One region of the Oscillibacter sp. KLE 1745 genome, then DNA from elsewhere that is predicted to be linked to it. Evidence: riboswitches for the same ligand, from Rfam matches in the RefSeq annotation. Region 1 holds a riboswitch; the other holds the start of a gene.
What was found. A riboswitch is a leader RNA that binds a small molecule or an ion and turns the genes downstream of it on or off. The one in region 1 is predicted to bind thiamine pyrophosphate.
Positions count from the first base shown of each region.

Region 2: linked by a shared signal. The riboswitch ahead of thiW (energy coupling factor transporter S component ThiW) and the one ahead of tenA (thiaminase II) in region 1 are both predicted to bind thiamine pyrophosphate.

Region 1 covers NZ_KI271762.1:4,549-7,952, forward strand. Annotated here, with positions in the region: gene HMPREF1546_RS15045 (ABC transporter permease) at 1-111, opposite strand, end outside; gene HMPREF1546_RS15050 (ABC transporter ATP-binding protein) at 108-863, opposite strand; gene tenA (thiaminase II) at 866-1,525, opposite strand; TPP riboswitch at 1,639-1,745, opposite strand; gene HMPREF1546_RS15060 (carbohydrate kinase) at 1,809-2,741, opposite strand; gene HMPREF1546_RS15065 (ROK family protein) at 2,898-3,404, opposite strand, start outside.
Region 2 covers NZ_KI271741.1:57,948-61,351, reverse strand. Annotated here, with positions in the region: gene HMPREF1546_RS11890 (HAD family phosphatase) at 1-44, shown strand, start outside; gene thiM (hydroxyethylthiazole kinase) at 105-899, opposite strand; gene thiW (energy coupling factor transporter S component ThiW) at 924-1,439, opposite strand; TPP riboswitch at 1,748-1,850, opposite strand; TPP riboswitch at 1,961-2,068, shown strand; gene thiE (thiamine phosphate synthase) at 2,127-2,768, shown strand; gene HMPREF1546_RS11870 (HAD family phosphatase) at 2,765-3,403, shown strand.

The DNA.
Region 1 (3,404 bases):
AGACGGCAGGATATAGGCCGCGTCTAATCCCATGGCCCCCGCCTGCCAGAGAATCAACAGGGCGAAGAGAAAAATCATGGCAGGTAGATTTGCTTTACAGGTCTTTTTCATGGGGTCACCTGCTTTCGCAGAAGGTCGATGAGATGCTCCTTCAGCTCCACCATCTCCGGCAGTTTGAGGCAGGAGCGGTCCCGCGGGAAGGACGCGGGGACCGGAATCTCCGCCAGCTCCCGGATGGGGGTGCGCTCCACCACCAGCACGCTGGAGGAGAGGAACAGCGCCTCCTCCACGTCGTGGGTGATGAAGAGGATGGTCCTCTTGTGCCGCTGCCACTGGTCCAGCAGCCACTCCTGCATGGAGATCCGGGTGAGGAAGTCCAGGGCGGAGAAGGGCTCGTCCAGCAGCAGCAGGTCGCAGCCCGTCAGCATGGTGCGGGCAAAGGCCGCCCGCTGCCGCATCCCGCCAGAGAGCTCGTCTGGCATCTTGCTGCCGCAGCCGGCAAGTCCCACGTCGGCCAGCGCCGCCTCCGCCCGGTCCCGGCGCTCCGCACGGGTCAGCTCCCCCTGGATCTCCAAGGGCAGCGCCACATTTTCTCCCACGGTTCGCCAGGGGAACAGCAGGTCCTTCTGGGGCATATAGCCGCAGTAGTGCTTGCGTCCCACAATGGACTTCCCCTCCACCAGAATGGTCCCCGCCTTGGGCTTTAGCAGTCCGTTGGTCATGCGGAAGATGGTGCTCTTTCCGCAGCCGCTGATGCCGATGATGCAGTGGAAGGAGCCGGGTTCCACGGCAAAGCTCAGGTGGTCGATGATATCGAAGTCCTCGCTGGGGTACTGATAGGAGACGTTCTGAAATTCCAGCATGGTCATCGCTCCAGCGTCCAGGCCATCTCCCAGAAGCCCAGCTCATACCGGCTGCAGTTGACGAAGATCTCCTCCAGCCGCTGGTATTCCGCCTCCGTGCAGCTCTCCGCCAGGGTGTCCATCAGCTCCACCAGTGCGTCGTTGGTTTTCTGGTAGTCCTCCCCCGCGTAGCTGCGGATCCACTCGCCGTAGAAGGGGTGGTCCGCCGCGCCGGGGATGGCCGCCAAGCGCGTGCCGATCTCCGCATAGCTCCAGGAGCAGGAGAGGATGGCGGCGATGATCTCCGCCGGCCCGCCCGCGGCGGCACAGGAGAGCATGTAGTGGGTATAGGACAAATTGGAGAGGGCCGGCTGGACAGAAAACACCTGCTCCTCCGTGATGCCCAACCGAGCCATGTAGGCCCGGTGGACCTTCATCTCCCCGCCCAGAATCGCGTCCACATTGGCGGAGAAGGTCCGCATCAGGCCGGGGTCCCGGGCCTTCACTACACCGTAGGCGAACACCCGGGCGTAGTCGAACAGGTACAGATAGTCCTGCAGCAGGAACCACCGGAACTTCTCCAGGTCCAGGCTGCCGTCTCCAATCCCCCGGACAAAGGGATGGTCATGGCACTGCTCCCAGATGGGATGGGCGGCCTCGTACAGCCGCTGTGTCGTTCTCATTCGTATTCCTCCTATCCAATGGCCGGTCCGCCCCATGCAAAAAGGCGGGGTCCCCTTTGGGACACCCCGCCTTCGCTCCAATCCTATCTCTTCCGTGCGGAAGAGACTCCGCACGAATAGCTTGTGCTGCGTCCCTACGTTGGCATTACCCACATCAGGTCAGGTCGAGGGACCGGCCCCTCATCTCAGCCTCCTCGCGGAAGCTCCCTTGCACGTTTTATTGTAAAAGCCCGTCTTCTTTTTGTCAATAAATTTTTCCCGGTTTTCGGTAAAAATCCCGCATTTACACCAGATGCCGCTCGATCTCCTGCCGGGTGGGCAGGGAGGGGATCGCCCCTCTGCCCTGAACACAGAGCCATCCGCTGACGTTGCCGTACTCCAGCGCCTCCTGCACCAGCGGCTCCGTCAGCTGCTCCGCCTGGGTGACACCCCGGAATCGCATCTGAGACAGCATTCCGCCCCAGAAGGCGTCTCCGGCGCCGGTTGCATCCGCGCAGTAGGCCCGCCGACCCGGGACAGCGAGGCGCCGCCCCCGGAAATATCCTCTGGCACCCTGACCGCCCAGGGTCAGCACCACCAGCGTCAATCCGTACCGCTCCATAAGGGCGGGCAGCTCCGCCTCGCCCCCCAGCATATCGGCCTCCTCCTCCGAGATCTTCAGCAGATCCACGTCCGGCAGGATCTCCCGCACCTTTGCGGCGCAGGCCTCCTGACTGCCGTTCCACATCATGTCCCGGTAATTCACATCAAAGCTCACCAGCCTGCCCATCTCCCGACCCAGGTGCAGGGCCTTGGCCGTGGCCTCTGCCGCCGGGGAGGCGGAGAGAGAACACGACCCGGCGTGGACGATCACCGTGTCCCGGATGTCCGCCTCCCGTACGTCCTCCTCCCGAAGGAACATATCCGCCCCAGGCTTGCGGACAAAGGTGAAGCTCCGCTCCCCTTCCTCCGTCAGAGAGACAAACGCCATGGTGGTGACCGCCTCCCGGCAGGGCTCCCGCCGGATACAGCGCACCCTGTTTTCCCGGAGGGTGCCCAGCAGGTACCGCCCGAAGTCGTCATCCCCCACAGAGCAGCACATGGCCGCCTCCAACCCGTTCCGGGCGGCGGCGATGGCCACATTTGCAGGGGCGCCCCCGGCGTTTCGAATATAGCTTCCGGGCTCACTGCCCGGCAAAAAGTCAACTAGCATCTCGCCAACGCTGTAAAGGTCCACCAGTGGTCCTCCTTGTCTGAGGTGGTTTTGCAATCATTCGCATCGATTATTAAACCATTTCCAGCGTTCAATGTCAATCGTTTAGCTGATGTTTTTATAGGAGAAAAATGTACTTTTTGTGGGATTTCCGATATTGCGGCAAGCCGCCCCGGGAAATCACCCGTTTTGAAGAGGTAGCTCCCCCGAGAAGATCCGGGCGATCCCGCCGCAGGCCGCCCCCAGAAGCGCTCCCTCCCCCAGGAAGCGCGGCTTTCTCACCAGGACTCTGCCGCCCCCATCCGCTGGGCGCAGGCGGGCAATGGCGGATTCCAGATCCGCTACGTGCCGGTCGGTCCAGCAGAGTCCGTCGCCGCCCAGCAACACCAGTTCGCTGTTCAGCAGATTCAGGGCGCTGGCGATCCCTGCAGCCAGAAAGTCCACGGTCTCCCGGAACACCCGGTCTACTTCCCCGCTGCCGGTTATCCGGCAGAAATCGGCGTAGGAAGCCTCCAGTCCCGTTCGATGATACAGTTTTTTCAGCACCTCCGGCGAACGAACGTACAGCTCCAGGCAGCCACGGCCGCCGCACCGGCAGGGACGGCCACCGGCGCAGATGGTGACATGGCCCAGCCCCAGGGGCCGTCCTCCCCGGCCCCTGCACAGTTGCCCGCCGCTGAGGACCGC
Region 2 (3,404 bases), on a different contig from region 1:
TCCGTTCCTTTGAGGAGATGTTTGAGACCCGGGAGCTGGAGTGATCGCCTGCCTCGCAAAACAGAAGGCCCGTCCGGTCCGTCAGGACCGGGCGGGCTTCTTTGTCAGAGAGTCAGGATCTCCGCCTCGCGGGCGGCGTCAGATGCCGTCAGCGTATTGGCGGCGTCCAGCAGCGCCGTGCGGAAACTGCCGCTGCCCCGGTCTGCGGCCAGGTGCTCCGCCCGGCGGGCGCAGATCTTCCAGAAGGCGGAGGCCAGGGCAGCCGCCGCGGCGGCGTCCGGCTCCACGGCGGCGAACACACCGCACAGCACCGACAGCATACAGCCCGTGCCGGTGACGAGAGACATCCGGCCGCTGCCGCCGGTGACGCACCAGACCCGCGCCCCATCGGTGATGAGATCCTCCGGACCGGAGAGCAGCACCGCCGTTCCGCGGCGCCGGGCCAGGTCCATGGCGGTGTCCCTCCGGGCTTCCCGGCTGGCGGGCAGCGGGCTGTCCACCCCTTGTTCCTGCCCATCCGACCCCAGCAGGGCCCGGGCCTCCCCCAGATTCACTCGCAGGATGGACGGGGTGAACAGGTCCAGCAGCGCCCGGACCTGTCCCAGCCGCCAGGGACTTGCGCCCACCCCTACCGGGTCCAGCACCACCGGATGACGGGCGGAGACGGCGCAGATCCGGCAGGCCCGGAATTTCTCCGCATCCGGGGTGCCGGTGTTCAGCACCGTGGCGTCGCTGACGGCGGAGATGGCTTCCATCTCTTCCGGTGCCTGGGCCATCATGGGGCTGGCGCCAACGGCCAGGGCCAGATTGGCGCAGTCGTTGGCGGTGACGATATTGCTGACGCAGTGGATCAGGGGCCGCTGGCGGCGGACTTTGTCCAGACGGGTGAAATCAAGCATGGAAGGACCCTTTCTCAGTTGGGATCAATGCTCCAATGCGGCCCGCATGGATTTGAGGGCGCCGCTCTTCTGGAGGGTGAATACCAGGATGCCGGCCAGAATGGAGCCGCCCACGGTGGAGACCAGGAAGGGCACCACATAGGCGTAAAAGGCGATGGAGCCGGCCACTACGCCCATAAAGGCCACCGCCACAGGATAGGACAGCAGGCCGCCGATGATGCCGGTGCCGAACACCTCGCCCGCTAGGGTCGCGGGCAGATTCCTGGTCTTCCAGTAGACCAGGCCGCACAGCAGGGCGCCGCACATGCTGCCTGGGAAGGCCAGGAGGCTGCCTAAGCCGAAGATGTTGCGCAGCAGGCTGGCCAGGAAGGCCACGGCCACGCCGTAGCCCGGGCCCAGGAACACAGCGCAGATGACATTCACCATGTGCTGCACTGGCGCGCACTGGCTGCCGAATACGGGAAACTGAAGCATACTGCCCACCACGGCCACGGCGCACAGCACGCCTGCCAGGGCCAGCTTCTTGGAATTGGTTTTCATAGAGATCGCTCCTTTGATCCATCAGAATTTGCAGGGAGAAAACAGCGTGCGAAACAGCGTTTTCCCCTTGCCATGCAAGGTCGGCAGGCGGGCATCCGCCTGCTGTGGAAAATCGGTCGAGGCTTTCTGGCCTCCTCTCACGCCGGAACACGGCTTCCCATCGCTGCTTTGCCGGCCCGGGCCCAGGGCGCTCCCCCTCAGCCCGCTCCCGGTGGTCCCCGGGGTGCCGGATGTTGTTTTCGCCGATGCACATCCCTTCCGTCTCAAAGTAAAAAACAGCGGGCGCCTGAGAGGGTGCCCGCCGTGCCGGATGCTCATACATAACTTCCTACGGTGGCATTACCCACATCAGGTAAAGGGTCGAAGCGGTCCGCTTCCTCTCAGCCCGTGAGGGCTCCCCTGTTTTTGTCGCATTTATTATGACACCGCCCGCGGGAATTTGTCAAGCAGTATCTTGTGTAAAGATTTGCCCAGCAGGCGGTTTTGCTTGCATTTCCCGGGAAAAAGGCGTATGATGAGAGGCGAGAAAATGGGGAGCCCGCTGGCGCGGGCTGAGAGGAGGCCAGCCAGGTCTTGACCCTTTACCTGATGTGGATCATGCCAACGTAGGGAAATCATGAGGCGCACAGCCGCGGACGACCGCTCTTGGTATGTCCGCGGTTTTTTTGACAGAGAGGATGGAGTGATATGAAGATCGACCCCAAGCGGCTGCGGCTGTATGCCGTGACGGACCGGGCCTGGACTCATGACGCGGAGGGCCTGCTCCGTCAGGTGGCGGCAGCCGTCGACGGCGGGGCGGGCATCGTCCAGCTGCGGGAAAAGCACATGGGACAGGCGGATTTCCTGGCGGAGGCGGAGCGGTTCGTGGCCCTGTGCCGGGAAAAGGGCGCTGTCAGCATCATCAACGACAATGTGGAGATCGCCGCCCAGACCGGGGCGGACGGCGTTCATGTGGGCCAGGAGGATCTGGAGGCGGGCCGGGCTAGGGAGCTGCTGGGGCCGGACAAGCTGATCGGCGTTTCCGCCCACTCCGTGGAAGAGGCCCTGGCCGCCCAGGCGGCGGGGGCGGACTACCTGGGCGTGGGCGCGGCTTTCGTCACCGGCACCAAGACGGACGCCAAGCCCATCTCCCGGGAGACCATCCGGGCCATCACAGCGGCGGTGGACATCCCGGTGGTGGCCATCGGCGGCATCAGCCATGACAATATTCTGGAGTTGAAGAACTGCGGTCTGGACGGCGTGGCGGTGGTCTCCGCCCTGTTCGCGCAAGCCGACGTGAAGGCGGCGGCGGAGGAGCTGCTGCGGCTCTCGGAGGAGATCGCCCGATGAACATCCGGGGCGCCATCTTTGACCTGGACGGGACCCTGACGGACTCCATGTACATCTGGCAGAAGGCCCCGGTGGATCTGGTGCGCCGGTACGGCGGTGACCCGCCGGAGGATCTGGCCCGGGACCTGAAGGAGATGGGCCGCCGGGAGGCGGCGGAGTACCTGCGAAGCCGCTTCTCCCTCTCCACCACGCCGGAGGAGCTGATGGACACCCTCAACGATCTGGTGACGGAGGAGTACCGGTCCCGGGTGCCCATGAAGCCCGGGGCGGCCCGGCTGCTGGCCCGGCTGGCGGATTCCGGCATCTCCTGCTGCATCGCCACCGCCAGCGAGGCGTTCCAGGCCCGCTCCGCCATGGAACGGCTGGGACTGTGGCCGCACTTCCGCTTCGCCGTCAGCTGTGTCCAGTACGGCGGCAAGACCCGGCCGGACATCTATCTGGAGGCCGCCCGCCGTCTGGGGACCGCTCCGGCGGAGACGGTGGTGTTTGAGGATGCCCTTCACGCTGCCAGGACCGCCCACGAGGCAGGCTTCCGGGTCTGCGGCGTCTGGGACGCCTCTGCCGAAGAGGATCAGGCCGCGCTGAAAGCCCTGGCGGATTGGTACGTGCGGGACCTGGGCGACTGGGTCCCGTAAG